Regions from separate parts of the Lysobacter hankyongensis genome, predicted to be linked through region 3. Evidence: predicted binding sites of a transcription regulator. Region 3 holds the regulator's gene; each other region holds the start of a gene.
What was found. Region 3 encodes sigma-54, which starts transcription at its own class of promoters, with help from an activator protein. Its sites were predicted from a motif close to TGGCACGNGCNTTGC; they were not measured.

Region 1: glnA (type I glutamate--ammonia ligase) is a predicted target of sigma-54. The motif match lies at 8,094-8,108, and genes of this name have one in related genera.
Region 2: adh (aldehyde dehydrogenase) is a predicted target of sigma-54. The motif match lies at 3,272-3,286, and genes of this name have one in related genera.

Annotation. Positions count from the first base shown of each region.
Region 1 covers NZ_BAABJE010000012.1:75,374-85,453, forward strand. The annotation lists gene ABD974_RS11995 (XVIPCD domain-containing protein) at 1-1,200, shown strand, start outside; gene ABD974_RS12000 (META domain-containing protein) at 1,226-1,756, opposite strand; gene ABD974_RS12005 (DUF4377 domain-containing protein) at 1,810-2,631, opposite strand; gene ABD974_RS12010 (hypothetical protein) at 2,793-2,996, opposite strand; gene ABD974_RS12015 (undecaprenyl-diphosphate phosphatase) at 2,993-3,799, opposite strand; gene ABD974_RS12020 (alpha-lytic protease prodomain-containing protein) at 3,915-5,468, opposite strand; gene ABD974_RS12025 (patatin-like phospholipase family protein) at 5,663-7,843, opposite strand; gene glnA (type I glutamate--ammonia ligase) at 8,150-9,559, shown strand; gene ABD974_RS12035 (GNAT family N-acetyltransferase) at 9,834-10,080, shown strand, end outside.
Region 2 covers NZ_BAABJE010000015.1:161,222-171,301, forward strand. The annotation lists gene guaA (glutamine-hydrolyzing GMP synthase) at 1-61, shown strand, start outside; gene ABD974_RS14955 (hypothetical protein) at 58-591, shown strand; gene ABD974_RS14960 (hypothetical protein) at 630-1,160, shown strand; gene ABD974_RS14965 (sigma-54-dependent Fis family transcriptional regulator) at 1,205-3,103, opposite strand; gene adh (aldehyde dehydrogenase) at 3,328-4,851, shown strand; gene ABD974_RS14975 (DUF779 domain-containing protein) at 4,977-5,354, shown strand; gene tadA (tRNA adenosine(34) deaminase TadA) at 5,435-5,914, shown strand; gene ABD974_RS14985 (DUF2721 domain-containing protein) at 5,925-6,383, opposite strand; gene orn (oligoribonuclease) at 6,447-7,034, shown strand; gene ABD974_RS14995 (YciI family protein) at 7,037-7,462, shown strand; gene ABD974_RS15000 (hypothetical protein) at 7,737-8,489, shown strand; gene ABD974_RS15005 (sensor histidine kinase) at 8,486-9,733, shown strand; gene ABD974_RS15010 (LytR/AlgR family response regulator transcription factor) at 9,730-10,080, shown strand, end outside.
Region 3 covers NZ_BAABJE010000007.1:85,663-95,742, reverse strand. The annotation lists gene ABD974_RS08580 (DUF4259 domain-containing protein) at 1-36, shown strand, start outside; gene rapZ (RNase adapter RapZ) at 43-933, opposite strand; gene hprK (HPr(Ser) kinase/phosphatase) at 944-1,891, opposite strand; gene hpf (ribosome hibernation-promoting factor, HPF/YfiA family) at 1,975-2,298, opposite strand; gene ABD974_RS08560 (RNA polymerase factor sigma-54) at 2,543-3,973, opposite strand; gene lptB (LPS export ABC transporter ATP-binding protein) at 4,142-4,861, opposite strand; gene lptA (lipopolysaccharide transport periplasmic protein LptA) at 4,861-5,400, opposite strand; gene lptC (LPS export ABC transporter periplasmic protein LptC) at 5,384-5,941, opposite strand; gene ABD974_RS08540 (KdsC family phosphatase) at 5,938-6,519, opposite strand; gene ABD974_RS08535 (KpsF/GutQ family sugar-phosphate isomerase) at 6,519-7,538, opposite strand; gene ABD974_RS08530 (BolA family protein) at 7,697-7,930, shown strand; gene murA (UDP-N-acetylglucosamine 1-carboxyvinyltransferase) at 8,017-9,276, shown strand; gene ABD974_RS08520 (DUF3108 domain-containing protein) at 9,413-10,080, opposite strand, start outside.

The DNA of each region.
Region 1 (10,080 bases), on a different contig from region 3:
CTGAGCCAGTTGATCCGCGATCACGATCTCAGCGGCAACATCGTCGTGTCCGCGTGTCTGCAGCAGTCGGTGTCGCAGGGCCAACGCGAACACTGGCAGGGCATCACCTTCGATCTGCCGGACCGCTATCCGAAGCCCGATCCGCCGGATCTGTCGAATCTGCCGCCGCGGCTGCCGATCGATCCCAACTTCCACACCCAGCATGGTCTGACCAACACGGGCGAAGGCACGTATACCGCCATCGGCGGCAACGCCGGGCTGTCGGGCGTCAATCCGTACACGCAACGGCCGTTCGCCGAGCAGACCTTCACCGTGCCCGAAGGCGTGACCGTGTACTTCCCGTCGCTGCCGGGCGGCAGCGTGCACAACCGCCTGGCCGAGGCCATCGAGAAGGGCGAGGATCTGAGCCGCATCCCGCTGCTCAAGGCCGGCGCCGGCAGCACCGCGCCGGACCCGCTGCTGCTGCCGGGCAATTACGAGGTGGCGGGCAACTTCGTGCGCATCACCGAGCGCGACGGGCAGCGCCTGAGCGAGGTGATCCAGGAACATGGCCTGACCGGCAACGTGGGGGTGGCCGGCGGCTTGCAGGGGCGCGACCGTCCGCACAGCAACGTGCTGTTCGACGTGCCCGAGCACTATCCCGACCGCGACGTGCGCGGCGGTACCCGCGGCGTCGACCTGACCATCGAGCAGGTGATCGGTCCGCAGTCGCGCAGCATCGACACGCCCATCCTGCCCCCGGCGAACGACAACCGGCAGTCGTCGCTGCCCGAGTCGGTCGCGCCGACGCAGACACCGCGCGAGCCCGGCCTCGACGACCCGCGTCATCCGAATCACACGATGTTCGCGAGCGCGCTGGATCGCATTCAGACGTTCGAGCGCGGGCGCGGCATCGACTCGGGAGACTTCGGACGCAATCTCGCCGGCGATCTGACCGTGCGTGCGGTCGAAGCCGGCCTGCCGCAGATCAGTCACGTCGCCTTCAACGCCGAGGGCACCCGCGCCTTCGCGGTGGATACGCAGAACCTCGACGCCGAATGGCGGCGTGTGGCCTACACCGACGTGGCCAGCGCTGGGCAGCAGTCGCTCGCCGCCAGCACCGAACGATTGCGCGAGTCGCAGGCCCAAGCGATGTTGCTGCAGCCGACGCCGCAGCCCACGCCCGACGAACAGGCGCGCAGCGGGGCGCGGATGGTTTGAACCACTCCGCGCCTCGCCCCGGGGCTTACAGCTGCATCGGTTTCGCTTCGAACACCAGCACCTGGCCGCCGTCGCCGGTCAGGCGCAGGCGGTAGGGCATCGGTTCCAGCAGTTCCGCCTGGAACGACTGGTTCATCAGTTCGACGAAGCTGCGGTCGGCGAGGTTCTTGTCGTCGGTGCACGACATGCGGGTGGCGATCGCGACGTCGAAGCGCATCCGCTTGCCCGACACGGTGTAGGTGCCGCGGATGGTGTTGCAGCCGCCGTTGGCGCTGATGCCCTCGCGGTCGAAGCTGATGTCGAAGGCGATGCCCGGTGCGCGCACCGCGGTCGCACCGTCGCCGCCGCTCGCCGACGCCAGGCGCCAGCCCCCGGTGTTGATCAGTTCGTCGCGATCCACGCGCAGGCTGCGTTCGCCGCCGCTGCCCGCTGCGGTGGCGTCGCCGGCGGCATCGCCGGCGGCCTCCGAAGCGGTTCCGGTGGTGGCGCCGGCATGCGCGCAGGCGGCGGTGGTCAGCATCAGGGCGGTGGCGATCATGGCGTTGCGGAGGCTCATCGTCGGATTCCGGAAGCGTAAGGAAGATACGGCGGGTGCGGCGGTCGCGCGGTTCAGGGCTGCACCATCTCGGATTCGATCGCGGTGTCCAGGATGTACGCGACCTGCGGCGCGTCGGCCGGTGCGTTGCGGATGGCGAAGCGTTTCACCCGCAGCACGGTGCGGATGCCGGGTTCGTGGGTGAAGCCTTCGATGCGGAGGCTGCCGGTCTGCCACGGCCCGGGTTCGCCGATGCGCAGCCCGTTCTCGTCGTAGCGCAGTTCGCGGGTCTGCAGGCAGGCGACGGTGTTCGGTGCCAGGCCCGGCCGGCACGGCTTCGTCTGCGGTGCGACTTCGAAGTAGACCGTCTCGCCCGCGCTGCCGTAGCGGGTTTCCGGCGTGGGTGCGCCGACGAAACGCAGCACGTCGCCGTTGGCGGCGGTCCACACCAGTTGCGGCGGGTCGCTTTCGCGCAGCGCGATGCGGGCGGCGCCCTGCAGGCGCAGCGAGATCGCGCCGTCGAGCGCCATGATCGGCGCGTCCAGGCAGGCCATCTTGGTCGAGATCAAACGCTCGACCCGGGCTTCGTCGCCGTCGAAGCGGATGGTGCCGGCCATCTGGTTGCAGGCGTTGAGCACCGCGATCCGGCCGTTCGCGATGTTGAACTGCAGCGGCTGTTCCGGACGCACCAGCAGGGCGTCGATGCGCTTGCCCTGCGCGTCGGTCGCCTCCTGCAGCCGCCAGTAATAGCCGGCGAGCGCATCGGTCGCGGTGGCGGCCGGCGGTGCGTCGTCGCCCACCCGCGCGGGGTCCGCGTGGGCGGCCTCGGGCGTGCGTGCGCAGGCGGCGAGGCTCAGCGTCAGCATGAGGGGCAACAGCAGAACGGGTCGGGTCATGTCGGGCTCCATGGGTGCAGGTGGCGCGCGCGCTGGCATGCGCGATGTCGAACACTTCCTTGCAACGTGCGGCGGGGCGATCGGGGGTTGCCGCCGCGGCGCCGTGAGGCCGCACCATACACCGGCCGGATGCGGTGTGCGTCCGGCCGCGCACGCGGCGTTCAGGCGGGGCGCGGCCGCAGCGCCAGCGCGATCCCGCCGGCGATCAGTCCCCAGAATGCCGAACCGATGCCCAGCGCCCACAGCCACGACGCGATCTCCGCTTCCGACGCGCCGAGCGACCGCGCGATGTCGCGGCGCAGATCGCGCCACCACGGGCCGCGTATCGCGCCCGCGGCTGCGCTGTCGGCGGCGGGCGCGGTCATTCGCCGGCGGGCAGGATCAGCAGCAGCGCCGCGCCGAGCGCGAAGCGATAGATCGCGAAGGCGGTGAAGCGGTGGCTCTGGATGTAGCGCAGCAGCCATTTCACGGCGACGAAGGCGGTGACGGCCGAAGCGACGAAGGCGACGGCGAGCGCGCTCCAGTCCTCGCCGCCCACATCGCCGTCCTTGTACAGGCTCAGCAACTCGTAGCCGGTGGCGGCGAACATCGTCGGAATGCCGACCAGGAAGGCGAATTCGGTGGCGGCCACGCGGTTGGTGGTGCCGGCGAGCAGGGCGACGAAGATCGTCGCGCCCGAGCGCGAAGTGCCGGGGAATACGCCGGCCACGACCTGCGCGATGCCGACCAGCACGGCCACGGTCCAGGTGATCGCCGCGCGTTCGCCGAGCGCGGCCGCGCGCTTCGCCGCGAAATGTTCGGCCAGCAGCATCCAGGCGCCGCCGAGGATCAACGCCCAGGCGATCGGCGTCACCTTCTCAGGCAGTTCCCAGCCCAGCGCCTTCACCGCGAGGCCGCCGACTGCGGTGACGCCGAACGCGACCGCGAGCTTGAAGGCGTAATCGAAGTTCTCCGGCTTGCGGAAACCGACCAGCAGGTTCCACAGGCGTTCGCGATAGATCGCCACGACCGCGAGGATCGCGCCGGCCTGGATCGCGACGTTGAACAGATCGCTGCGCGCGCCCAGCCAGTGTTGCGCGATGAGCAGATGCCCGGTGCTGGAGATCGGCAGGAATTCGGTGATGCCCTCGATGATGCCGAGGATCAGGGCGTTGAGCAGATCGGACATGCGGCGGCCGGAACGCGGAAACCGCCAGTGTATCCGACACCCCCGATCGCTCGGAGGTGTCGGGGACCGCGAAGCCGCGCGCGCCGTGCGCGCGGCGACGGCCGGGCGATGCGGTTCAGCGGCCGTAGGTGCCGGTATGCCACAGCGCCTGGCCGAGGTGGTTGTAGATCACCACGTTGCCGTCGTTCTGCACGCTGAGGAACGCGCCGTTGTTGCCGTTGGTGCCGGTGTACCAGACCGGCTGGCCGGCGCCGTTGTAGACGACGAGATGGCCGTCGGTCTGCATGTGCAGGGTGTGGCCGCTGCCGAAGACGCTGTTGTACCAGATGGCGCCGACGCCGGCCTGGTACAGCACCAGATGGCCGTCGCCCTGGATGACGAGGGTGAAGCGGCCGTCGCAGGACGTCACCGAGCCGCCGTTGGGCAGCACGCGTCCCGGATTCATGCGGCCGCAGGTCTGCACCGTCTGCAGCACCAGACCGTAGGCGTTGAGGATCGGCTGCAGCGGCTGATGGAAGGTCACCGGGCTGGCCAGCGAACAGTTCTCGTTGGTCTGCGGATTGAGCTGGCCGCCGGATGTGACGCCCTGCGCTTCGCCGCCCGGGGTGACGAACGAACCGCCGGAATCGCCGCCGCCGACGCAGGCGCTGGACTGGACCATGCCGTACACCGGGCCGACGCTGTAATTCACGGTGACGTTCTTCGCGGTGACGACGCCGCAGCGATAACCGGTGCGCGCGCCGGAGCGGCAGATCGCGCCGCCCACCGGGGTTTCGAGATTGCCGACCACGCTCAGCGTGCCGCCGGCGTAGTTGTTGACCAGCGGCTGGATCGTCCACGACGCGCTGGTGTTGCGCACCCAGGCGAAGTCGTTGCCCGGGAAGGTGGAACCGGCGAAGCTGCCGAGCGCCACGCCGTTGTTGCCGCTGACCGCGGTGCCGGCGGTGCCGCAATGGCCGGCGGTGACGAAGCCGGTGTTGCCGCCCTGGGTCACCGAAAAGCCGATCGAGCACCAGCTGTTCGGCACGTTGTAACGGTCGCCGCCGCGGATGTCGTACACCGGCTGCGGGCGTTCGCGCGACGTTTCGAAACGGACCAGCGCCGCGTCGATGCCGCTGGACGCGACGAAATCCGCGGCTGCGGCGGCGCCGTCCGGCGCGGTGGTGATCACCACGCGATTGGCGGGCAGATCGATCCGCCAGGCGTAGATGGCGCGATCGGTCGGGCGCAGTACGCCGACGCTCCGCGTCGTGCGCGTGCGGTTCAACGCCGACATCGCCGATTCCAGAGCCGCGAGGCTGTGCGCGACGACGCGGGTCTGCGCGCCCAGCGCGCGCGCCTTGCCGGCCTGCGCCTGTTGCGTGGTCGCGACCACGAAGCTGAATCCGCCGGCCGCATCGCGTTCCAGCCAGCTGCCGGCGTAGCTCGCGCCGAGCGCGCGGCGGGCTGCGTCCTGTTTGCGGGTGGCGAGGCGTTCGGTGTCGAGGTAACGCGGAAGTTCGCCGGCGCCGAGGCCGAGATCGCGTTGCAGCGCCTGACGCATGGCCGCGGACACCGCCAGGGCCGGATCGTCGGCCGCGAATGCGGACGTGGTCAGCAACGCGCCGAGTGCGAGGGCGAGACCGCGGGTGGCGGTGCGGGTGGGTGAGGGAAGGTGGATCCTGCGCATGAGACACTCCTTGTGTCGAACGGGGGAGACGGCCCGCGCGGGGGCGCGTGCCGGCCTGCGATGGATCCCGTACGCAATGCCGCGCGATGGCGGCCCGCCTGCGGTCCGTCGCATGGCGAACGCAGGCTAGCACCGGCGCATGACAGCGGCTTGCGACCGCGTCGGCGGCGACAGCCGCGATTCATTGCGATGAATCAGTACGGCTGTCCCAGCCGCAGGAACACCGCTTCCTCGCCTTCCTCGGCGAGGCCCAGGCCGAAATAGATCGGGCCGATCGGCGTGTCCAGCGCGCTGTAGACGCTGCCGCCGAAGATGGTGCGGTCGAAGGCGGGTTCCTGGCCGCGGCGCCACACCTGTCCGGCCTCCAGCGATCCGCCGACGAACAGCGGGTATTGCAGCAACTGCGCCAGCGGATAGTTGAACTGCAGCGTCGCCAGCGCCGAACCGGTGCCGCGCAGGCGGTCGATGCCGTAACCCGACAACCGGAACGGGCCGCCGAGCAGCGCCACGTCTTCGTAGGCGTTGCCGCGATGATCCTGCGCCTGCGCGCCGAACTGCCAGCGTCCGCCCAGCGCGGTGAAGGCGTACGACGCCTGCGCGCGGCTGGTGAAGCCTTCGCTGTCGGCATTGAGCATCGGCAGGTAGCGCGTGTGCCGCGCGTGCAGATACCAGCCCTTGCCGGGGAATTCGGCGTCGTCCTGGGTGTCGAGGGTGAAGTCGACATCCACGCCGGCGCTGGTGGCGGTGCGCGGAATGCCCGTGGGCTGCGAATCCACGCGCAGGTCGTAGTGATTGCGGCGCACGAACGGCGCCACCGAGACTTCGCCCCAGTGCGAAAGATTCAGGCCGATGCCGGCGCGCGCGTCCCAGCGGCTGTAGCGGTAATCGCCGGTGATGTTGGCGTCGTCGATCAGCGGCTGGTTTTCGCCGAGCCATTCCAGCGACGGGCGCACGAACGCGGTGCGCCGCATGTTCAACGGCTGGTTGAACTCGGCGAACGCGCGGTTGCGGTCGCCCAGCCGCGCTTCCAGCGACAGGTCGGCGCCGAAGCGATTGATCTCGCGTTTCCCGTAGCGCGCGCCGATCTGGTATTCGCCCTGGCCCTCGAAATCGTCCTGCATGAACAGCCCGAATTTCAGCGTGCCGTCCTCTTCCCAGCGCCGGCTGCGGGTGACGTAGGTCAGCACGCTGCCGCCGTTCTCGGCGGTGTCGACGGTGTAATAGGCGCGCGAGAATTCGCCGAGGCCGTAAAGCCGGCCCAGATCGTCTTCGATCTTCTTCGCGTCCACCGCGTCGCCCGGCTGCGCGGTGATGTGCGCGCGCACCGCCGCGTCGTCCACGGTCGAGGTGTTGACCAGCTCGACGCGTTCGATCGCGCCGATCGGTTTCAGTCGGGCCAGTCGCGCCTCGCGCCATGCGGCATAGGCCTGCGGCGAGACCTGCATGGCCTGCAATTGCGGCAGCGCCGCGACCGTCGCCGCTTCGCCCAGGGCCACGCCCTGATCCAGGCCGGCGGTGAAATCGGCCGAGCCCAGGTCGCCCAGTTCCGGGATGATCAGCACGTCGCCCGCGCCCAGTCGTTCGCGCTGACGCTTCGTTTCCTTGAGCATCAGCGCGGTGACCATCTGGTCGGTGATGCTGAAGGGGTCGAGCAGCTGTTCGCGCTTCTTCAGCGGTGCGGCGATGTCGACCGCGATGATCCGTTTCGCGCCCCAGGCCTGCGCGACTTCGACCGGCAGATTGAGCGAGACGCCGCCGTCGATCAGCGAGCGTTCGCCGTAGCTCACCGGCGCGAACGCGCCCGGTACCGCCATGCTCGCGCGCACCGCGTTGACCAGATCGCCCTGGTCCATCGCAACCGCTTCGCCGGTTTCCAGATCGGTGCCGATCGCGCGATACGGAATCGGCAGGTCGTCGAAGCGCGCGATGTTCGCGCTCGGCAACAGCGCCGCGCGCAGCGCCACCGCCAGCCGCTGGCCCTCGAACACCGAGGGCGGCACGCCGAGCTTGCCGTCGCGCAGACCGAAGCCGCCCTTGGCCAGGAAACTGCGGTCCTCGGCCTTGCGCCGCTGGGTGAAGGCGCGGCGGTCGATGCGGTCGGCGAACATCGTGTTCCAGTCCAGTGCGCGCAGCGCGGTTTCGATCTCGGTCGCGCTCATGCCGCTGGCGTACAGGCTGCCGACCACCGCGCCCATGCTGGTGCCGACGATGCAGTCGACCGGGATGCGCTCGCGCTCCAGCACCTTGATCACGCCGATGTGGGTCATGCCGCGCGCGCCGCCGCCGCTGAGCACCAGGCAGGTGTCGAATTCGGCGGCCCCCGCGGGCGCGGCGAAGGGCAGGAGGCACAGCAGGGCGAGCAAATGCAGGCGCATGGACGCGGATTTCCGGATCGTGGGGACGCGGGCGCCGGGCCCGCAGCGCGTCAGTCTACCGGTCCGCCCGTCGCGCCCGCACCGCATTGCGCGATGCCTGCCCGCACCGACGGATCGCGGGAGACACGAAATCCGTTTCGCACCGATCAGGTGCAAGCCGGGGTGCCGAGTTTGCTCGGATGTGGTGCGTCATGCCGGCGTTCGACGATCTCCGTCCTTCGAAATCAATGGCTTGCCGACTTTCCCGCGCTGGCACGCCCCTTGCAGAGAGAAGTGCATCCTTCTCACCCATCGGAGCTTCCGAAGATGTCCCTCGAGCACGTCGAAAAACTCATCAAGGACCACAAGGTCGAATTCGTGGACCTGCGCTTCACCGACATGCGCGGCGTGCAGCACCACGTCACCTTTCCGAAATCCATCGTCGAAGCCAGCCTGTTCGAAGACGGCAAGATGTTCGACGGCTCGTCGATCAGCGGCTGGAAGGGCATCAACGAGTCCGACATGATCCTGCTGCCGGACGCCGCGACCGCCTTCCTCGACCCGTTCACCGCCGATCCGACCCTGGTCCTGACCTGCGACATCCTCGACCCGGCGACCATGCAGGCCTACTCGCGCGATCCGCGCGGCGTCGCCAAGCGCGCCGAAGCCTTCCTCAAGGCCAGCGGCATCGCCGACCAGGCCTTCTTCGGCCCCGAACCCGAATTCTTCATCTTCGACAGCGTCCGCTTCGCCAACGAGATGGGCCACACCTTCTTCCACATCGATTCGGAAGAGGCCCACTGGAATTCCGGCCGCGAATACCAGGGCGGCAACACCGGCTACCGTCCGATGGTGAAGGGCGGCTACTTCCCGGTGGCCCCGCTCGATTCGCTGCACGACATCCGCGCCGAGATGTGCAAGACCCTGGAAGAAGCCGGCATCGAAGTCGAAGTGCACCACCACGAAGTGGCCAACGCCGGCCAGTGCGAGATCGGCACCAAGTTCAACACGCTGGTGCAGAAGGCCGACGAACTGCTGACGATGAAGTACATCATCAAGAACGTCGCGCACCGCAACGGCAAGACCGCGACCTTCATGCCCAAGCCCATCGTCGGCGACAACGGCAGCGGCATGCACGTGCACCAGTCGCTGGCCAAGGGCGGCGTGAACCTGTTCTCCGGCGACGGCTACGGCGGCCTGTCGCAGCTGGCGCTGTGGTACATCGGCGGCATCTTCAAGCACGCCCGCGCGATCAACGCCTTCGCCAACTCCACCACCAACAGCTACAAGCGTCTGGTGCCGGGCTTCGAAGCGCCGGTGATGCTGGCCTATTCGGCGCGCAACCGTTCGGCCTCGTGCCGCATCCCGTACGTCGCGAATCCGAAGGCGCGCCGCATCGAGATCCGCTTCCCCGATCCGATGAACTCCGGCTACCTCACCTTCGCCGCGCTGATGATGGCCGGCCTCGACGGCATCAAGAACCAGATCGATCCGGGTTCGCCCAGCGACAAGGACCTGTACGACCTGCCGCCGGAAGAGGAGAAGAACATCCCGACCGTGTGCCACAGCCTCGACCAGGCGCTGGAAGCGCTGGACAAGGACCGCGACTTCCTCAAGGCCGGCGGCGTGTTCTCCGACGACTTCATCGACGGTTACATCGCGCTGAAGATGCAGGAAGTCACCAAGTTCCGCGCGGCGACGCATCCGCTCGAATACCAGATGTACTACACGATCTGATGCGCGAATGGGACGCCATGTGTCGTCGCTTCGGGCCGGCGGATGTCCGGCCCGGCGCGGCGCGCCGGGCGTTCGGAAGGAATGCGCGGCGGTGCTGCGCGAGCATTCCTTCCTCACCCGCTCGAATACCAGATGTATTGCACGATCTGATGCGTCATCTCCCTCCCCCGCGTGCGGGGGAGGGTTGGGGTGGGGGCGACACGCCGTGATGATCGCGTGCGATGCCCACGGTAAAAACAGATCCCTCACATGCGTTCGGGATGACAGGGAAACGATGGACATCCGGATCGACGACCTCAGCGGGCCCGAGATCGCGCGGTTGCTGCAGGAACACCTCGACGAGATGTTCCTGCACTCGCCGCCGGAAAGCGTCCATGCGCTGGATCTGGAAAAGTTGCGTCGTCCGGAGATCACCTTCTGGACGGTCTGGAAGGACGGCGCATTGATGGGGTGCGGCGCGCTGAAGGCGCTGGACGCGTCGCATGGCGAGATCAAGTCCATGCGCACCGCCCGCGATCATC
Region 2 (10,080 bases), on a different contig from region 3:
GATCTCGCGGGTGGTCTACGATATTTCGGGCAAGCCGCCCGCGACGATCGAGTGGGAATGATGGACGCAAGGGAATTCTTCCGCATCACGCCCCGCAACGTCGCGGGCGTGGTCTCGATGGCGCTGCTGTTTCTGGGCTATCACGTGGTCCGCATCCAGTTGACGAAACTGGATGAGGACATCGTCTACGCGCATTACCAGGAAAGCATCAACGCGACCCGGATGTTCGATGCCAAAACCCTGTGCGCGATGATGCACAAGGACTATCGTGCCGTCGATGTGGCCAAGACGCCGCGCGGCGAACAGCGTGTCGTGCTGGACCAGATGCAGGCTTGCGATGCGACGCGGGAGTCGATGGCGATGATGAAGAAGATCGTCGCCGCCACGAAACTCGAACCCGAGTTCAAGTACACGATCGAATCGGTGACGGTCTCGCCCGACGAGAGGGAAGCCACCGTCAAGATCCGCGCTTCGATGCGCATCGGCAAGCGACTGTCCGTCGCCACGACCGGCACGGAAACGCTGGTCCGGCGCTGGGGCCAGGTCTACAGCACGTACACCGATACGCGCAGCACGGTCTCGATGCGCTGAGCGGCGGTGGATGTTTCGGAACGGGCATCGGAGCCATCATGGAATCGAAGAACAACTGGAAACACATCGTGCTCGGTCTGGGGGCGATCGTCGGTTTCCTCGCGATCAGGCACGGCATCGGCTATTACCGCGGCACGCAGTCGAAGCTCGACGAGGATGTCGTCTACGCGCACTACCAGCGGCAGATCAATGCGCTTCGCAGTTTCGACGCCGAGACCCAGTGCGCCTCGCTGCACCGGGCCTACCGTGCGGTGGATGTGATGCGCACGCCGAAAGGCGAGGACACCATGGCGCTGGATCAGCGCCAGGCCTGCGCGGGAATCCGCGATTCGATGCTGACCATGAAAGCCCTGGTCAAGTCGCTCAGGATCGAGCCCGACATGAAATTCACGATCGAATCGATCGAGTTGTCGGAAGACCGGCGGCAGGCGACGGTGAAGCTGCGCGCATCGATGCAGCTCGGCAAGGAATTTTCCTCCACCACCCGCGGCACCGAGGTGCTGGTGCGTGCGAAGGGCCACGTCTTCGTGCTGAACAGTTCGACGCGAACCGTCATCACCGGCGACTGATCGCCCGCGCAGGCATCGTCGGCGATCCGCGCCGGGGATCGACTTCAGTTCGGGCGCTTCGGCGTCCCCAATCGTCGATACAGCGTGCTGCGGTTCACGCCCAGCAGCCGCGCCGCGCGGGCGACGTTGCCGTCGCAGGCGGCGAGCGCGTCGCGCATGGCGGTCTCTTCCAGTTCTCCCAGCGGCGCGATGCCGCCGTTGCCGATCGTCGCAGCGGGCGCGGCGCGATCCACCGTCTGCAGATAGTCGGGCAGGTCCTGCATGTCGATCCGGCTGCCGTCGTCGCTGAGCGCCACCAGCGTGCGCAGGCAGGCGACGAGCTGGCGCCAGTTGCCGGGCCAGGCGTAGGCGGCGAGTGCGGCATGCGCATCGTGCGCGAGCGTGCGTCGATGACCCATCCGCGACCACAGCGTGTCCACGGCGAGACCGCGATCGGCCACGGCGCGCAGCGGCGAAAGCCGCACGCGATGATCGGCGATGCGGTAGTAGAGATCGGCGCGGAAGCGGCCGGATTCGACCGCGCCGTCGAGGTCGCAGTGGGTCGCACAGACCAGCGCGAAATCGAGTTTCACCGGTTTGCCGCCGCCCAGCGGCGACAGTTCGCGCTCCTGCAACACGCGCAGCAGGCGCGGCTGCAGCGCCAGCGGCATGTCGCCGATCTCGTCGAGGAACAGCACGCCGCCCTGGGCCTGGCGCAGCAGGCCGGGACTGCCCTGGCGACGCGCGCCGGTGAAGGCGCCTTCCTCGTAGCCGAACAGTTCCGATTCGATCAGCCCTTCCGGCAGCGCGGCGCAGTTCACCGCGATGAAAGGTTTGCCGGCGCGCGCGCAGCGCGCATGCAGCGCGCGCGCGAACACTTCCTTGCCGGTGCCGGTCTCGCCGACGATCAGCACCGGCAGCTCGGCGTCGAGGACGCGTCGCGCGCGTTCCAGCGCGGTGGCGGTGGCGGCATCGAACAGCGGTGAAGTCTCGATGGCGACCGCGCGCGGTTGCGGCGCGCGTGTATCCGGCGCGCGTGCGGGCGACAGCGGAATCGCGATGCCCGGCCTCGCGGCATCGCCATCGACCTTGCCGTGGAGCACGCGGCCGCAGCGGTCGCGTATCGCGCCTTCGCTGCGCAGGCGGGCGAGGGCGTCGTCGAACAGCATGTCGTAACCGACCCGGCCGAGATCGTCGCGATCGATGCCGACCAGCGCGAGGCCGGCCTGATTCGCGGCCACGAGCTTGCCGCCGCGGAACGCGAACAACCCTTCGCTCGCCGAGCCGAGCAGGGCGGGGTCGCGATGCAGGCGCAGCAGTTCGCAGCCGTCGATGCCGTCGTCGAAATAGCGATGCTCGATATTCGCCACCGCCATCCGCACCAGCCCGAGCGCGTGCAGATGCTGGGCGCGCGAGTCGCCGCTGATGTCGAGCACGCCGACCAGCCGGCCGTAGGGATCGTGGATGGGCGTGGCGGTGCAGGTGAGGATGCCGTGCGGCGTCCGGTAATGCTCGCTGCCGCGCACTTCCACCGGCCGGCGTTCGACGATGGCGGTGCCGATCGCGTTGGTGCCGACCTGCGCCTCGTTCCAGCAGGTGCCCGGGCGCAGCGCGACCCGGCCGGCCTTGTCGAGGAACTGCGGATGGCCGGTGGCGTCGAGGATCCAGCCGCTGTCGTCGGTGAGGATGACGATGCTGCCGCTGGCGTCGGCATCGACGGCCAGCGCTTCCAGTTCGGCGCGGGCGAGGCGCCACAGCCGCTCGTTGCGGTCGCGCATCTCCCGCAGTCGCGCTTCGGGCACCGGTTCGATCGCCGGCGTGCGCTCTTCCGGCAGCCCGAGCCGACGGCAGCGCTGCCACGAGCGCAGGATCGTCTTCGGCAGATCGACTGCGGCGACGCTGCCGCGCTCGAAGAACGCCCTGCGCGCCTGGGCCAGTTCCGCGGTCGGATGCATTCGGCGCATGGGCTCTCCTGTGTCGCATTCTGCGACAGTCGCAACGGCATGTGTTTCCATAAACAACACAGACGCCGGCGCGTTGCAATCGCCGCGCGTTGTGCGTTGCAACATGCGGCATCGCAAGTGCGCGTGCGCGTGGAGATTTGTCGATGCTGCGACGCAGCAGGTGGCGATTGGCATCGCACTTGCGGATGGAGGGGCACACCCACCGCAGCCATCGGAGCCTGCCCATGAACGCCCTCGTCAAACCGCATCTGCACGACCACGCCCGGATCTTCAAGGCGCAATACGGCAATTTCATCGGTGGCCAATGGGTCGCGCCGTGCAGCGGCGAGTATTTCGACAACATCACCCCGATCACCGGCAAGGTCTTCACCCGCATCGCGCGTTCCAACAAGGACGACATCGAACTCGCGCTCGATGCCGCGCACGCCGCCAAGGATGCCTGGGGCAAAGCCTCCGCCACCGAGCGCGCGAACGTACTGCTGCGCATCGCCGACCGCATCGACGAGAATCTCGAACTGCTGGCCCACGCCGAGACCTGGGACAACGGCAAGCCGATCCGCGAAACGCTCAACGCCGACGTGCCGCTGATGGCCGATCACTTCCGCTATTTCGCCTCGGCCGTGCGCGTGCAGGAAGGCAGCATCGGCGAGATCGACCACGACACCATCGCCTACCACTTCCACGAGCCGCTGGGCGTGGTCGGCCAGATCATTCCCTGGAACTTCCCGATGCTGATGGCGGCGTGGAAGCTGGCGCCCGCGCTCGCCGCCGGCAACTGCGTGGTGCTCAAGCCCGCCGAACAGACGCCGGCCAGCATCCTGGTGCTGATGGAGATCATCGGCGACCTGCTGCCGCCGGGCGTGTTGAACGTCGTCAACGGCTTCGGCCTGGAAGCCGGCAAGCCGCTGGCCAGCAGCCCGCGCATCGCCAAGATCGCGTTCACCGGCGAAACCACCACCGGCCGCCTGATCATGCAGTACGCCAGCCAGAACCTGATTCCGGTGACCCTGGAACTCGGCGGCAAGTCGCCGAACATCTTCTTCGCCGACGTGATGGCCGAAGACGACGATTTCCTCGACAAGGCGGTGGAAGGTTTCGTGCTGTTCGCTTTCAATCAGGGCGAAGTCTGCACCTGTCCGTCGCGCGCCCTGATCCAGGAATCGATCTACGAGAAATTCATGGAGCGCGTGATCGCGCGCGTCGCCGCCATCAAGCAGGGCGACCCGCTCGATCCGAACACGATGGTCGGCGCGCAGGCGTCGAACGAGCAGTTGGAGAAGATCCTCAGCTACATCGACATCGGCCGTCAGGAAGGCGCCGAAGTGCTGATCGGCGGCGAGCGCAACGCGCTCGACGGGGATCTCGCCGGCGGCTACTACGTCAAGCCCACGGTGTTCAGGGGCCACAACAAGATGCGCATCTTCCAGGAAGAAATCTTCGGACCGGTGGTGTCGGTGACCACGTTCAAGACCGAAGAGGAAGCGCTGCAGATCGCCAACGACACGCTGTACGGCCTCGGCGCCGGCGTGTGGAGCCGCGACGCCAGCCGGCTCTATCGCTTCGGCCGCGCGATCCAGGCCGGGCGCGTGTGGACCAACTGCTATCACGCCTATCCGGCGCATGCCGCGTTCGGCGGTTACAAGCAGTCCGGCATCGGCCGCGAGACCCACAAGATGATGCTCGACCATTACCAGCAGACCAAGAACCTGCTGGTCAGCTACTCGCCGAAGGCGCTCGGCTTTTTCTGATCCGATCGTTCCGATCGCGACCATGCTGTCGCGTCCGCGCCGCCGCACGGCTCCCTCCCGGGCGGCGCGGGTTTTTTCCGGCACCTGCCCGAGCGTATCGGGACCACGTCCGCCAGGAGATGCGCATGCCCGAACTTCCCCTGCAGGTCACCGCGACGCTCGCCGCGCTGCAGTTGATCGACAAGCTGCGCGCGCGTCACGGGCCGGTGCTGTTCCACCAGTCGGGCGGCTGCTGCGACGGTTCCTCGCCGATGTGCTTTCCAGAGCGCGAGTTCATCATCGGCGATCATGATGTGCGCATGGGCGAGATCGGCGGCGCGTCGTTCTACATCAGCGCGCCGCAGTTCGAATACTGGAAGCACACCCAGCTGATCATCGACGTGGTCGAGGGCCGTGGCGGCATGTTCTCGCTGGAGAACGGCGAGGGCGTGCGTTTCCTCGTGCGCTCGCGGCTGTTCGCCGACGACGAGTACGCGGCGCTGGCCGCGGCGGGACGGGTCTGAACCGCGATTGCGGAGATGGCGAACCGGAGGGCGCCGGGCGACAATGCGCCCCGCACGCCCGAAGACCGCCGGAGTTCCGCTTGACCCCGTCCCCCGACGACGAACGCTGGATGCGCCATGCCCTGGCGCTGGCCGCGCGCGCCGAACGCGAGCACGACGAGATCCCGGTCGGTGCCGTGCTGGTGGATGCCGAGGGCCGCATGATCGGCGAAGGCTGGAACCGCAACATCGGCGACCGCGATCCCAGCGCGCACGCCGAGATCGTGGCGATGCGCGAAGCGGGGCGTGCGCTCGGCAATCATCGCCTGATCGGCTGCACGCTCTACGTGACCCTGGAACCCTGCGCGATGTGCGCGATGGCGACGGTGCACGCCCGCGTCGCGCGGGTCGTTTACGCCGCGAGCGATCCGAAGACCGGCGCCGCCGGCAGCGTGTTCGATCTGCTGACCGACCCGCGCCACAACCACCGCGTCGAGGTCGCCGGCGGCCTGCTGGCGGACGAAGCCGGCTCCATGCTCACCAATTATTTCCGGCGCAAACGCGGCAAGCCGCCGCTGTGATCGGCGTGCGTCAAGTCCGGCGCCGCGCCATTTCCTGATCGAGCTCTTCGTCGAAGCTGCGCACCGACAGCCCGACTTCGCGGCCCATCGCCAGACTGGCGCCGAGCAGGCAGATCATGCCGACGACCGCGAGCACGGTCGGCACCGCATCCAGCCGGAAGCCGAGCAGGGCGTCCGCGGCCAGCCCGAGGCTGGTGCCGACGAACGCGCCGAGCGCCGCATACAGCAGACGGCAGGCCCGCAACACCAGCGCCGCGCGATGGCGATGGCGCCGGATCTGGGTGTCGCGCTCCTCGCGATCGGGGGCGTCCTTTTCCCAGGCCACGATCAGCGCGCGCAAGCGATCGACCACGCGCGCCAGCCGCGCGTTCGCCGACACCAGCAGCGAGCCGGTCGCGGCCATCAACAGGGCAGGCGCCAGCATCGCGCTGAGGATGGTGTGGTGGTCGAGGGAGAGCGGCAGCGCCATGCGCGTGGGTCGGCGGGGAGGGCTGGGCTATGATGCGGCTTCCCGACCCTCGATGCGAGCCGCATGGCGACGACACCCACGACCGAGACCCTCCCGAGCGAAGGCCGCCTGATCTGGATCGATCTGGAAATGACCGGGCTCGACACCGACCGCGATTCGGTCATTGAGATCGCCACCGTGATCACCGATGCCCAGCTCAACGTGCTGGCCGAGGGCCCGGAGTTCGCCATCACCCACGATCTCGCCACGCTCGAAGCGATGGACGACTGGAACCGCAACCAGCACCGCAAGTCCGGGCTGTGGCAGCGGGTGCTGGAGCAGGGCGTGTCGATGCGCGAAGCCGAACAGCGGACGCTGCAGTTCCTGCAGGGCTGGGTCGGCGCGAAGGCGTCGCCGATGTGCGGCAATTCGATCTGCCAGGACCGCCGGTTCCTGCACCGCTGCATGCCGGAACTGGAGCAGTTCTTCCACTACCGCAATCTGGACGTCAGCACCCTGAAGGAACTGGCGCGACGCTGGGCGCCGCAGGTGCTGGGCGGACTGCACAAGGACTCCGCGCACACCGCGCTCAGCGACGTGCGCGATTCCATCGAGGAATTGCGGCATTACCGCGGGCGGATCGCCGAATTCGCCATCCAACCGGAGCCATGACCATGATCCGTCTGCTCGCCGTGCTGTTGTTGTCGATTCCGACCCTCGCATCGGCGGCCGCGCAGGCAGAGCCGCCGGCCGCACCGACGCAGGCCGCGCCATCCGCCGCGCCCGTCTTGCCGCCGGGCATGAAGCAGTACTGGTTCGTGATGCTGAAGAAAGGCCCGCAGCGCGATCATCCCGCCGACGAGGCGCAGCGTTTGCAGGCCGGGCACATGGCCAACATGCAGGCTTACGCCGAGCGCGGCATCCTGCAGATCGCCGGCCCGATGATGGACGACGGCGACATCCGCGGCATCTTCATCCTCGACGCGCCCGACCGCGCCGGCGCCGAAGCGATGTGCAACGACGACCCCGCGGTGCAGACCGGGCGCCTCGTCTGCGAGATCCATCCGTGGCTGTCGCAGAAGGGCGCGAGTTTGAAATAGGGTGCGTCCCGGCGCACCGATGTCTCCCAGTACGCGGTTCCGAACGATCCATGAAGATCGCGCCGCGTCGCCCGGGTGGAACTCGCGCCTCTTCGCGCGAACCCGCACCGGATCCCGGGCATTCGTCGGCCGCCGCCGGGGTTTCGTCGGGCGTCTTCCGGGCTGCGTCGGCATCCGGTGGCCCGGGTCGATCGCGTGGATGCAGAGTGAGGTCGAAGGGCGGGAGTACCCGCACCGACAACCTACTCATCCACCCTCGCGCACAGGAATCAACATGGCCATCAACAGAAGTTTCGTCTCGGGCGTCCTGCTCAGCACCGCAATGACCACCGCCCTCGTGTTCCTCACCGGCGCGAAAGCGCCCGCGGCGAAGTTCGAAGAGATCGATGTCGGCCGCATCAATGTGCGCGAACCCGACGGCACCCTGCGCATGGTGATTTCCAACCGCGCGCAATTTCCGGGCGCACCCTGGAAGGGCGGGGAGATCCCGCGGCCGGATCGCCGCCAGTTCGCGGGCATGCTCTTCGTCAACGACGAGGGCACCGAAAACGGCGGCCTGATCCAGAAGGGCGTGGTCGGCCCCGACGGCCGCGTGTCCGCGGGCCTCAGTCTGACTTTCGACCGGTTCCGCCAGGATCAGGTGATGCAACTGCTGCATGCCGAAGACGGCGGCAAGGCCTACAGCATGTTCGCGATCAACGACGAGGCGGACGGCACGAAACTCGACGTCATGCAGCGCGCCGCGCGCATGGCCGAAATCCGCCAGCTCGACAAGGACGCGGCGCAGGCCGCCATCGCCGAGATGCGGAAGAACGAAGCGTTGTCGAGGAATCGCGTGAGACTGGGTACCACGCGCGACGGCGCCGCGGCGCTGAGTCTCGCCGATGCCGGCGGCCGGCCGCGGATGATGCTGCTGGTCTCCGCCGACGGCCAGCCGAGCATCCAGATGTTCGACGACAAGGGCGAGGTCGCGAAGACCATCCGTCTCGATGTCGAAGCCCCGGCAGGGGCGGGCGGCAAGCCGTGATCCGCAACCTTGGCGCATTCACGATCCTCGCGCTGCGGATCGCGCTGTCCGCGTGGTTCGTGCTGCTCGCGGGCGGCACGGTCCTCGGCCTGATCTTCGATGTCGCCCTTCGCGGGGACATGGCGTACGGGCTTTCCACCACATTTCTCGCGGCGTTGATCGTGTTTCCACCGGTCGCGCTGTGCTGGGGGCTCGGGTGCGCGTGGTGGCAGCGCAGGGCGCTGGCCGGGATCGAGAATGCCCCGGGCCTGCTGTCGGTCGGCTGCAGCGCGTCGATCCAGGTCGAGCTGTCCGACGAGCAGGCGCTGCGGCTCGCGGAAAGCGCGATGCGTTCGGTGTTCGTCGCCACGCGTCTGCAAAACAACGGTCTCGGCGTCGCCGCGCGCATCGCCGAGATCGCCACATCGAATGCGCTCTGGCCCGGGCTGTTCGAGGACAACCTCAGGCTGACCGTCGCCCCGCTGCGCGACGCGCGAAGCGTGCTCCGGATCGCCATCGATCCGGTGCATGTCTGGATCTACGGCGTGTTCGCGGTGGATGGCGGACGCTGCGCCCGGCGCATGCGCAGCTTCGAGACCGCGCTGTTGGACCTGATCCGCGCGCAGGGCGAGATCATCGACGAAGACCGCCGCCGGCAGGCGATGCAGGCACAGCGGTCCGAGGCGCAGTTGGCGATGTTGCGCGCTCACGTCGAGCCGCATTTCATCTTCAACACCCTCGCGCACGTCCGCGCCAGTCTCGGCCCCGGCGACGGCACCGCCGCGGCGATGCTGGATGCGCTGGTCGAATTCCTGCGCCGCAACACGCTCGCGCTCAACGGCGACGAAACGAGCCTGCGCGAAGAACTGGCGATGGTCGAAAGCTATCTGCGGATCATCGGTTTGCGACTGGGAGAACGGCTGCGCTACGATCTCGACTGCCCGCCCGCACTGCTCGATCGCACGGTGCCCGCGGCCTGTCTTCTGGTGCTGGTGGAGAACGCGGTGAAGCACGGCATCGAACGCAGCGCGGACGGCGGCGCCATCGCGGTGCGCTGTGCGGACGAGGACGGCGGACTCGCATTGGCGGTCCGCAACGATGGCCCGCCGTTCGATGTGTCCGGCGGCCGACAGGGCGGCTTGAGCAATCTGCAGGCGCGTCTGAAATTGATCTATGGCGCGACGCGCCCCCTGGAAATCGAGCATCCGCGCGAGGGTGGCGTCGTCGTCTCGCTGCTGTTGCCGGCGCACGGGAAAACGGCATGACCCAGGCAATACCGCGCCGGAGCGGGGAGTGGATCCTGGTGGTCGAGGATGAGCCTCGGCTGCGCGAAGCCTTGGCCGAACTGCTCGTGCGGATGGCGTCGGACTTCGGTGAAGTCGTCGTCGCCGCATCCGGAGAGGACGCGCTGGCGCTGTGCCGCGACGCTTCGCCGTCGGTGGCCTTCCTCGACATCCGTCTGCCCGGGATGTCCGGTCTGCAGCTCGCCGAAGTCATCGCCGACGAGACCCGCATCGTGTTCGTCACCGCGCACCAGGAATTCGCGGTCGACGCTTTCGAGCAGGGCGCGGTGGACTATCTGCTCAAGCCGGTCACGGCCGAACGGCTGCAG
Region 3 (10,080 bases):
GTGGCGGAACTGCGCGGCAGGCTGCGCGCGGACTGAGTCGCGTTATTCCAGCTCGCGATGGTACGTCGCGACCTCGCGCCAGCCGTGGTCGCGGGCGTGCGCGGCGAAGGTTTCGGCCAGATACACCGAGCGGTGCTTGCCGCCGGTGCAGCCGAAGGCGACGGTGATGTAACTGCGGGTATCCGCCTGGATTCGGGGCATCCAGGTATCGAGGAACGACGAGACCTGGGCGACGTATTCGCCCACTTCAGGCTGCGCATCGAGGTATTCGCGCACTTCGCGGTCGCGGCCCGACAGCGGGCGCAGGCGCGCGTCCCAGTGCGGGTTGGGCAGGCAGCGGGCGTCGAACACGAAATCGGCGTCGCTGGGCACGCCGCGGCGATAGGCGAAGGATTCGAACAGCAGCGACACCGGGCGTTCCGAGGTCAGGTCCAGTTCGGCGATCACGCGACGCCGCATCTGGTGCACGTTGGTGTCGCTGGTGTCGATCAGGATGTCCGCCATCGCCCGCAGCGGCTTGAGCATGCGCCGTTCCAGCGCGATCGCTTCGTTCAGCGTCAGCCCGAGATGGCTGAGCGGATGCCGGCGGCGGGTTTCCGCGTAGCGCTTGAGCAGCACGCCGTCGCTGGCGTCGAAGAACACCAGCTTCGGGTCCATCCCCAGCGCACCCGCCTGCGACAGCAGGGTCGGCAGGTTCGACAGATCGGTGTTGCGGCTGCGCACATCGATGCCGACCGCGAGTTTCGGCGGCAGATCGCTCTTGCCGATGGCGCCGCGCACGAACTCCGGCAGCAGCTCCGCGGGGAGGTTGTCGACGCAGTAGAAATCCAGGTCTTCGAAGGTGTGCAGGGCGATCGACTTGCCGCTGCCGGACATGCCGCTGACGACGATCAGCCGCGGACTGGGCGCGGCGCCCTCGCGCTCTGCGCTCATGCCGCGCGCCTCATTCCGCGCGCTCCAGGAAGTGCGAGTGGCGGGCCATGAACGCCGCCGCCGGGTCCACGCCCTTGATCCGCAGGATGTGCGCGCGCGCCGCGGCTTCGGTCAGCACCGCCAGGTTGCGGCCGGCCATCACCGGCAGGGTGATCATCGGCACGTCGAGATCGAGCAGCCGGCGCGAGCCGAGGTCGCCGATAAGCCGTTCCATGCCCGAGGTTTGCGGCTCGACCTGCGGCTTTTTCAGATGCACGATCAGCCGCAGATATTTGTTCCGCTTCACCGCCGTGTCGCCGAACATCTGGCGCACGTTGAGGATGCCGAGGCCGCGCACTTCCAGCAGGTCCTGCAGCAGGTCGGGGCACGCACCGTCGAGCACGTCGGGCGCGATCTGGGTGAATTCGGGCGCGTCGTCGGCGACCAGCCGATGACCGCGGGTGACCAGTTCCAACGCCAGCTCGCTCTTGCCGGCGCCGGATTCGCCGGTGATCAGCACGCCGATGGAATAGATCTCCATGAACACGCCGTGCACGGTCAGCCGCGGCGCGAGCTTGCGCGCGAGGTGGTATTGCAGATGATTGAACAATTCGTGCCCACGCCGCGGCGAACACCACAGCGGCGTGTCCGATTCTTCGGCGGCGGCGCGCAGGTCTTCCGGGCAGGGCTGGCTCTTGCTGATCACCATCGCCAGCGGGCGGAACTGGATGATCTTTTCGATGGTTTCCCAGCGCTGGCGCGCGTCGAGCGCGTCCAGCCAAGCCAGCTCCTCGGTGCCGAGGATCTGGACCTTGTTCGGATAGATGATGTTGAGATAGCCGGCCAGCGACGGCCGGCGGGCGACCGTCTCCACCGCTTCGAGCACGCGGTGTTCGCCGCGTTGGCCGGCCATCCAGCGCAGTCCGAGACGTTCTTCCTGCTGATCGAACAGGTCGCGGGCGCTGATGCTGGCATTCATGAAGGTGGGTCGCGAAGGGGAGTGTCGGGCCCGACGTCGCGCCGTTGCGCAGCGTGTCGTCGGGCCGGCGGAAATGGCGAGGGTCAACCCTCGGCGCGGGTGAGACTTTCGCCGCGGTGGTGGTCGACCATTTTTTCCTTGTGCTTCAACAGCAGCCGATCGAGTTTGTCGGCGAGCAGGTCGATCGCGGCGTACATGTCCTGGCCGGCGGCGTCGGCGTGCAGGGTGCGGCCGGAGATGTGCACGGTGGCTTCGGCGCAGTGATCGGGTCGGTTGATGCTGAGCTGGGCGCGGACGACGTCCATCGGGTGTTCGAAATGCCGGCCGAGGCGAGCGAGTTTGGTTTCGACGTAATCGCGCAGGGCGGGCGTGACTTCGAGCTGGTGGCCGTGGGTTTCGATACGCATCGACGGTGTCCTCTGAATGCCGGGCCTGGGTCGCACGTCGCGCCGTCGGGCCCGGCCCGTCGGCGGTGCGGTGCCGGTGCCGGCGCGTTCGACGCCGACTCCGTGATCGAAGACATCGGGTCGACTCCTCCTCCGCACAAGGGTGGTGCCGTCCGCAGCGTCTCCCTGTCGACAGGTTACCCCAGCACGCGGGGGACGCAAGTGCGAAAGTCGGTCGTGGCGCAGCGGCCGATGACGACGTCGTTCAGGCCATGCGCACGCGTTCGTGCGAAGCTGGAATGTTCATCGCTTCCCGGTATTTCGCGACCGTACGCCGCGCCACCGGTACGCCCGAGGCCTTCAGCGTATCGGCCAGTTTCGCGTCCGACAGCGGCTTGCGCGGATTCTCGGCGTCGATGAGGCGTTTGATCATCGACTGGATCGCGGTGCTGGACGCTTCGCCGCCGCCTTCGGTGCCGATGCCCGACGCGAAGAAGCTGCGCAGCGGCAACGTGCCGCGCGGCGTGAGCGCGTATTTGCGCGCGATCGCGCGCGAGACGGTGGATTCGTGCAGGCCGACTTCCGCGGCGACTTCGCGCAGCGTGAGCGGACGCAACGCCTGCTCGCCGAATTCGAGATAACCCGATTGCTGGCGGATCAGGCAACGCACCACCTTCAGCAGGGTCTCGCCGCGCGCTTCGAGATGTTTCAGCAGCCAGCGCGCTTCCTGCAGGCGGCCGCGCAGATACGCGGCATCGCTGCCGTTGGCGTGCTGGATCATGCCTTCGTAACCGCGATGGATGGTCAGCCGGGTGTGGCTGCCGGCCAGGCCCGCGCGCCACATGCCGTTGTGACGCCAGATGACGCAATCCGGGGTGATGTAGGTATCGGCACCCATGCCGCCCAGTTGCGAACCCGGTCTCGGGTCCAGCGAGCGCACCAGATGCAGCCCGGTCGCCGCGGTTTCCACCGAAAGTCCCAGCTCGGCCGCCAGCCCGTCCACACCCAGCTTCGGCAGCCGCTCCAGAACCTCGTTCACGATCCGCAGCGCTTCGGCCTTGCCGGGCGTGTCTTTGGACAGCGCTTCCAGTTGCAGGAACAGACATTCGCGCAGATCGCGGGCGCCCACGCCCAGCGGATCGAAGCGCTGGATCTGGTGGAGCACGGTGCCGATTTCGGCGGTACCGACGTTGATGTCCGGGCGCAGGGCCTCGGCGATGTTGTCCAGGCTTTCGCGCAGATAGCCGTCGTCGTCGATGGCGTCGATCAGCGTGGCGCCGATGCGCTGGTCGCGCGGCGAGAGCCGGGTGAGGTGCAACTGCCAGGACAGATGGTCGTGCAGCGATTCGGCATGGACCAGACGATCCATCGGATCGAGGCCGTCTTCGTCGCCCGTGCCGCCGCCGCCGCTGGTGCTCCAGCTGTCCGGTGGTTCCCAGCCGTCGTCATCGCCGCCGTGCTCGCGCTCGGGCGCCTCTTCCGGTGCGGCGGCTTCCGGCACCGCGGGCGCCTCGGGCATGCCCTCGGGCGCTTCGCCCACGGATTCGTCCCAGTCGAGCAGCGGGTTGCTTTCGACGGCGATGGTGATTTCGTTCTCGAGCTCCAGCGACGACAGCTGCAGCAAGTGTAGCGCCTGGCGCAATTGCGGCGTCAGGACCAGCTGTTGACCCAGCGATGTCTGCAGGCGTGGCTTCATGTCCGTATGTTAGAGCTTGTGGGCGGCGCGTGAACCCCCCTTGGCCCGATCCTTGCGTGCGGGGGCGTCCGCTGAAGTATCCCGGTGAATGGTTCCGGAGCGATGTGCCGCGGCGATCGATTTCCGTGACCACGGTCGAACAACCGCATCCCGCCGGCCCTGGTGGCGTTACAACCGGAAGGATTCGCCGAGATAGACGCGACGCACTTCGGGATTCGCCAGCAGCGCCTCGGGGGCGCCCTGGGCCAGCACCGCGCCCTCGCTGAGGATGTAGGCGCGATCGCAGATGCCGAGGGTTTCGCGGACGTTGTGATCGGTAATCAGCACGCCGATGCCGCGGTTCTTCAGATGGCGGACGATGCGCTGGATCTCGCCGACCGAGATCGGATCGACACCGGCGAAGGGCTCGTCCAGCAGGATCATCCGCGGTTTCGCGGCCAGCGCGCGCGCGATCTCGACGCGACGACGCTCGCCGCCCGAAAGGCTGGCGCCGATCTGTTCGGCGACGTGGCCCACCTGCAGTTCTTCCAGCAGGGCCGCCAGTTCGCGCTCGCGGCCGTCGTGGTCCAGGTCCCGGCGCAGTTCCAGCACCAGCCGCAGATTGTCGGCGACGCTCAGCTTGCGGAAGACCGAGGGTTCCTGCGGCAGGTAACCGACGCCGCGCTTGGCGCGCGCGTACATCGGCTCGCCGGTGATGTCGTGGCCGTCGAGCACGATGCGCCCGGCATCGGCCGGCACCAGGCCGACGATCATGTAGAAACAGGTGGTTTTGCCGGCGCCGTTGGGACCGAGCAGACCGACGACTTCGCCGGCGTTGAGGGTCAGGCCGAAGTCGCGCACGACCTCGCGCGACTTGTAGCGCTTGCGCAGCCCTTCGGCGACCAGCATCAGGGTTTTTCCGCGGCGGGCGGCGTGCGCGAGGCCTTGGGCTGGATGGTCATCCGGACCCGGCCGCTGTCGCCGCCGCTCTCGACGCGACCGCTCTTGAGGTTGTAGGTGAGGCGCTGGCCGCTGGTGCTGCCGCGCGGCGTGGTCACCGTGTAATTGCCGGTGAGCACGATCACGTCGGCGGTCATGTCGTAATCGATGCGGTCGGCTTTGGCGGTCATCGGCGAGCCGTCGTCCATCTGCTGCTTCAGCACGGCCTGGTTGCCGGTCAGCACCGCGCGGACGACGTCGCCGCCGCGCTGATGGATGTCGGCGCGGCTGGCGCGGATGTCCAGCGAACCCTGGGTGATGGTGACGTTCCCGGTGAGGACGTTCACGCTGTTGCCGTCGAGGGTGCCCTCCTGGCGGTCCGATTCGATGTTCATCGGCTGGCTGCGGTCCGCGTCGCGCGCGACGGCGATGCCGGCGAACGCCAGCGCGAGGACGGCGGCGGCGAGCGGCAGCGCGCGGCGGGCGGTGGTGTCAGCGATTGGGCGCATAGCGGGATTGGACCTCGGAGCGGAACACGTAGCGTTTCGTGGTCGTGGACACCGCAAAACCGCGTCCACGGAGTATAGAGCCGGGTTGGACGATGGTCACGACATCGTCGGTGGCGGCGCGGTTCTGGCGCGGAAACACGCTCAGGCGGCCGGTATTCATCGTGATCGGCCGCAGGTCGTCGGGCGGGCTGTTGGCCTTGACCTCGCCGCTGAGCCGGATCTCTTTCTGGTCGGCGCTGACCCAGCCCGTCTTCGAGCGGATTTCCCAGTACTTGCCGTCGCCGTTCGGCACCAGGAACAGCGGCGTGGTCAGCGACATCGTCTCGTCGCCCGGGCGGCGTTCCAGCGTCGGCGCGCGCAGCGTGAACGATTCCTTGCCCTCGGCGTTGAGCGCGATCAGCTCGAAGTCGCGCAGCACGTAGTCCGGGCGATCGTTGGCGGCCGCCACGCGCGGCGGCGGTTGCCGGTGTTTCCACACCGCCCAGCCGCTCGCGGCGGCGCCGACGATCAGCAGCAGAATGACGATGCCGCGCCAGCTCATGCGCGCTCACCGCTCGATGCGGGCGACAGCGGGGTGTCGATCCGGCTCTGCGCCATCAGCAGCAGGTCGCACAACTCCCGCGCGGCGCCGGCGCCGGCGTCGGCGCGGGTCCGCCAGCGGGCGGCATCGCGGGTGGTCGCATGCGCGTTCGCGGGCGCGATCGACAGCCCCACGGCGCGCATCGCAGCGAGATCCGGCAGGTCGTCGCCCATGAAGCTGACGGCGTCCAGGCCGATGCCCAGTTCGCCGCAGAGTTCGCGCACGCAGGCCAGCTTGTCCTTCGCGCCGATGTGCACGCGCAACTTCAGTTCGTTGGCGCGATGCACCGCGGCCGCGCTGCGGCGGGCGGTGATCAGCGCGACCTCGATGCCGGCCTCGCGCAGCAGCACCAGGCCCTGGCCGTCGTGGACGTGAAACGCCTTCAGTTCGCGGCCTTCGCTGTCGAGAAACAGGCGGCCATCGGTGAGCGTGCCGTCGACGTCGAAACAGGCGAGACGGATGCCGGCGGCACGGGCGCGCAGATCATCGTCGAACGCGGCGCGTTGTACGAGCGAGGCGGTTTCGACCGATGACGTCATCAGACGACCCGCGCCCGCAGCAGATCGTGGATGTTCAGCGCGCCGACCACGCGGCGTTCGCCGTCGATCACCAGCAGGGCGTTGATCTTGTGGGTTTCCATCAGTTGCGCGGCTTCGGCCGCGAGCGCATCGGCGTCGATGGTGATCGGCGTGCGGGTCATGAGCCTGTCGATGCGGGTGTCGCGCACGTCGGTGGCGGGATCGGCCAGCGAACGACGCAGATCGCCGTCGGTGTAGAGCCCGAGCAGACGGCCGTCGTCGTCGACGACCGCGGTCATGCCCAGGCGTTTGCGGCTCATTTCCAGCAGGGCGTCGCCGAGCGTGGCGTCGGCGCCGACCCGCGGGATGTCGTCGCCGGCATGCATCACGTCGGCGATGTGCAGCAGCAGGCGCCGGCCGAGCGCGCCGGCCGGATGAGAGCGCGCGAAATCGTCGGAAGTGAAACCGCGGGCTTCGAGCAGCGCCACCGCGAGCGCATCGCCCATCGCCAGTGAGGCGGTGGTGCTGGCGGTCGGCGCGAGGGCCAGCGGACAGGCTTCGGCGGGCACGCTCACGTCCAGATGCAGGTCGGCCTCGCGCGCCATCGTCGACTGCGGGCGGCCGGTCATCGCGATCAACAGATTGCCCTGGCGCTTCAGTACCGGCAGCAGGGTCAGGATTTCGTCGGATTCGCCCGAGTAGGACAGGGCCAGGACCACGTCGCGGTCGGTGATCATGCCCAGATCGCCGTGGCCGGCTTCGCCCGGATGGACGTAGAAGGCGGGCGTGCCGGTGGAGGCGAGGGTGGCGGCGATCTTGCGCGCGACGTGGCCGGACTTGCCCATGCCCATGCAGACCACGCGTCCGGCGCAGGCCAGCATCGCCCGGCACGCGGCGGCGAAATGGCCGTCGATCCGTGCCGCGACCGCGGCCAGGCCTTCGCGCTCGATCTCGAAGACGCGCCGGCCGCTGTCGGCCAGCGTGGTGTCCGGAACGTCGCCGGAGGCCGGCTTGGAGTAGGGCAGAGTGGCGTTCGCCATTGGGGAGCCGGCGGCTTTCCGTTACGCTAGTCGGCCAATTCTACGCACCCGCATTCAGCTTTGCCCGCACCGGCGATGAATGCGGGAACCCGGCGCGTTCCAGGTTCCGCCTCCGGCGCGCCGCGGAATCCCCTTCGTCCCTCCGACACGGCATCGACATGACCCCCGAGACCATCCGCCAGCTCATCGAACAGGGCCTTCCCGACGCCCAGGCCCATGTCCAGGGCGACGACGGGGTGCATTTCGAGGCCGTGGTGGTCTGCGCGGCCTTCCAGGGCAAGCTCCCGCTGGCCCGCCACCGGATGGTCTACGCCACCCTCGGCGACCTCATGGGCGGTGCGATCCACGCCCTCGCGCTGAAGACGCTGACCCCCGAAGAAGCCCGGATGTAAGCCGGCGGCGGCCGCCGGCCGTCGCTTTCCGGGGACGCATGCATGCGCCCCCATTCCCGCAACACTCCAGATCACACGACGACCCCATGCAGAAAATCGTAGTCACCGGCGGCGTGCCGCTCGAAGGCGAAGTCCGTATCTCCGGCGCGAAGAACGCGGTGCTGCCGATCCTGTGCGCGACGCTGCTCGCCGACGGTCCGGTGGACATCGGCAACGTGCCGCACCTCCACGACGTGGTGACCACGATCAAGCTGCTGCGCGAACTCGGCGCGCAGGTCGAACACGACATCGACAACGGCCACGTGCGCGTCGATGCGCGCAGCGTCAACAGCCACGTCGCGCCGTACGAACTGGTGAAGACCATGCGCGCCTCGGTGCTGGTGCTCGGCCCGCTGCTCGCGCGTTACGGCGCTGCCGAAGTGTCCCTGCCGGGCGGCTGCGCCATCGGCTCGCGTCCGGTCGACCAGCACATCAAGGGCATGCAGGCGCTGGGCGCCGAGGTCTCGGTCGAACACGGCTTCATCAAGGCCAAGGCCGATCGCCTCAAGGGCGGCCGCGTGGTGTTCGACATGGTCAGCGTCGGCGCGACCGAGAACGTGCTGATGGCGGCGGCGCTCGCCGACGGCGTCAGCGTGCTCGAGAACGCGGCGATGGAACCCGAGATCGTCGACCTCGCCGATTGCCTGATCGCGATGGGCGCGAAGATCGAAGGCGCCGGCAGCAACCGCATTACCGTGCACGGCGTCGAGCGCCTGCACGGCGGCAGCCACGACGTGGTCGCCGACCGCATCGAGACCGGCACCTTCCTGGTCGCCGCGGCGATGACCGGCGGCCGCATCGTCGCCCGCGCCGCGCGTCCGGAAACACTCGACGCGGTGATCGACAAACTCACCGAGGCCGGCGCCGAGATTGCCGTCGACGCCGACAGCATCACCCTGGACATGCGCGGCAAGCGGCCGAAGGCGGTGAACATCGCGACGGCGCCGCACCCGGGCTTCCCGACCGACATGCAGGCGCAGTTCATGGCCCTGAACTGCGTCGCCGACGGGGTTGCGGTGATCACCGAAACGATCTTCGAAAACCGCTTCATGCACGTGCAGGAACTGCAGCGGCTCGGCGCGGACATCCGCATCGAAGGCCACACCGCGATCGTCCGTGGCCAGCCGCAGCTCAGCGGCGCACCGGTGATGGCGACCGACCTGCGCGCCTCGGCGTCGCTGATCCTCGCCGGTCTCGTCGCCGACGGCGACACCATCATCGACCGCATCTACCATCTCGACCGCGGCTACGAGCGCATCGAGGCCAAGCTCTCGGCGCTGGGCGCGAAGATCAAGCGGATCGATTGATGTGCCCCCGGTACAGCGGCCTTGAGGCCGCCGTACCTTTCGCGAGGAACAGCGGCCTGGTTTTCAACAGTCGAATGACTGGTCAGGCCGCTCTACTGCACGATGTCTTCCCGTTCCGTCGATCGCGCGATCGCGATCAACGCATCGACACGATCCGCAGATCGATATCGTCCTTGCCGTCCTTGCGCTGCAGGATGCGCGCCGGCAGCGCGAGGCCTTCGACCACCCACACCAGCATCTGTTTGTTGCCGTTGCTGCTGACGAGTTTGGTCGCCTGCTGCGGCTTGCCGCCGATGGTGATGGATTCCTTGCCTGCGATGGTGAATTGCATCGGCTTGGCGCGGCCTTCGTCGACCATGCGGTAGCGCAGCGGCTTGCCGGCGAGCGTGTCGCGGACGAGGGCGAGGTTCAGCAGCAGACCGTCGACGTCGCCCGCCTGCAGCGGCACGGGGCCGGCGCGCTCGGGTTTCACGTCGCCGCTCCAACGCGCGACGCCCGCGGCCCAGTCGTACACCGCGCTGCGGCGAATCTTCTTGATCAGCAGCAGCGAAGCGTCGGTGCCGCTGAGCGGGCGCCACTGGCCGTTGCGGTCTTCGAAGACGGTGACCTGGGTCAGCTGCGCGACCTGATTGCTGACCTTCAGCGTGTATTTCCACTGATCGCCGCCCTGCGGCTCCACGGTCATGCGGCCCTTGGCCGAAAGACCCATGTAACTGGCTTCGTAGTCGGCCGCGAACGGCTCCAGCGCGTGCGCCGGCAGCGCGATCGCGGCGGCGGCGAGCGTCGTGGCGACCAGCAGGCTGC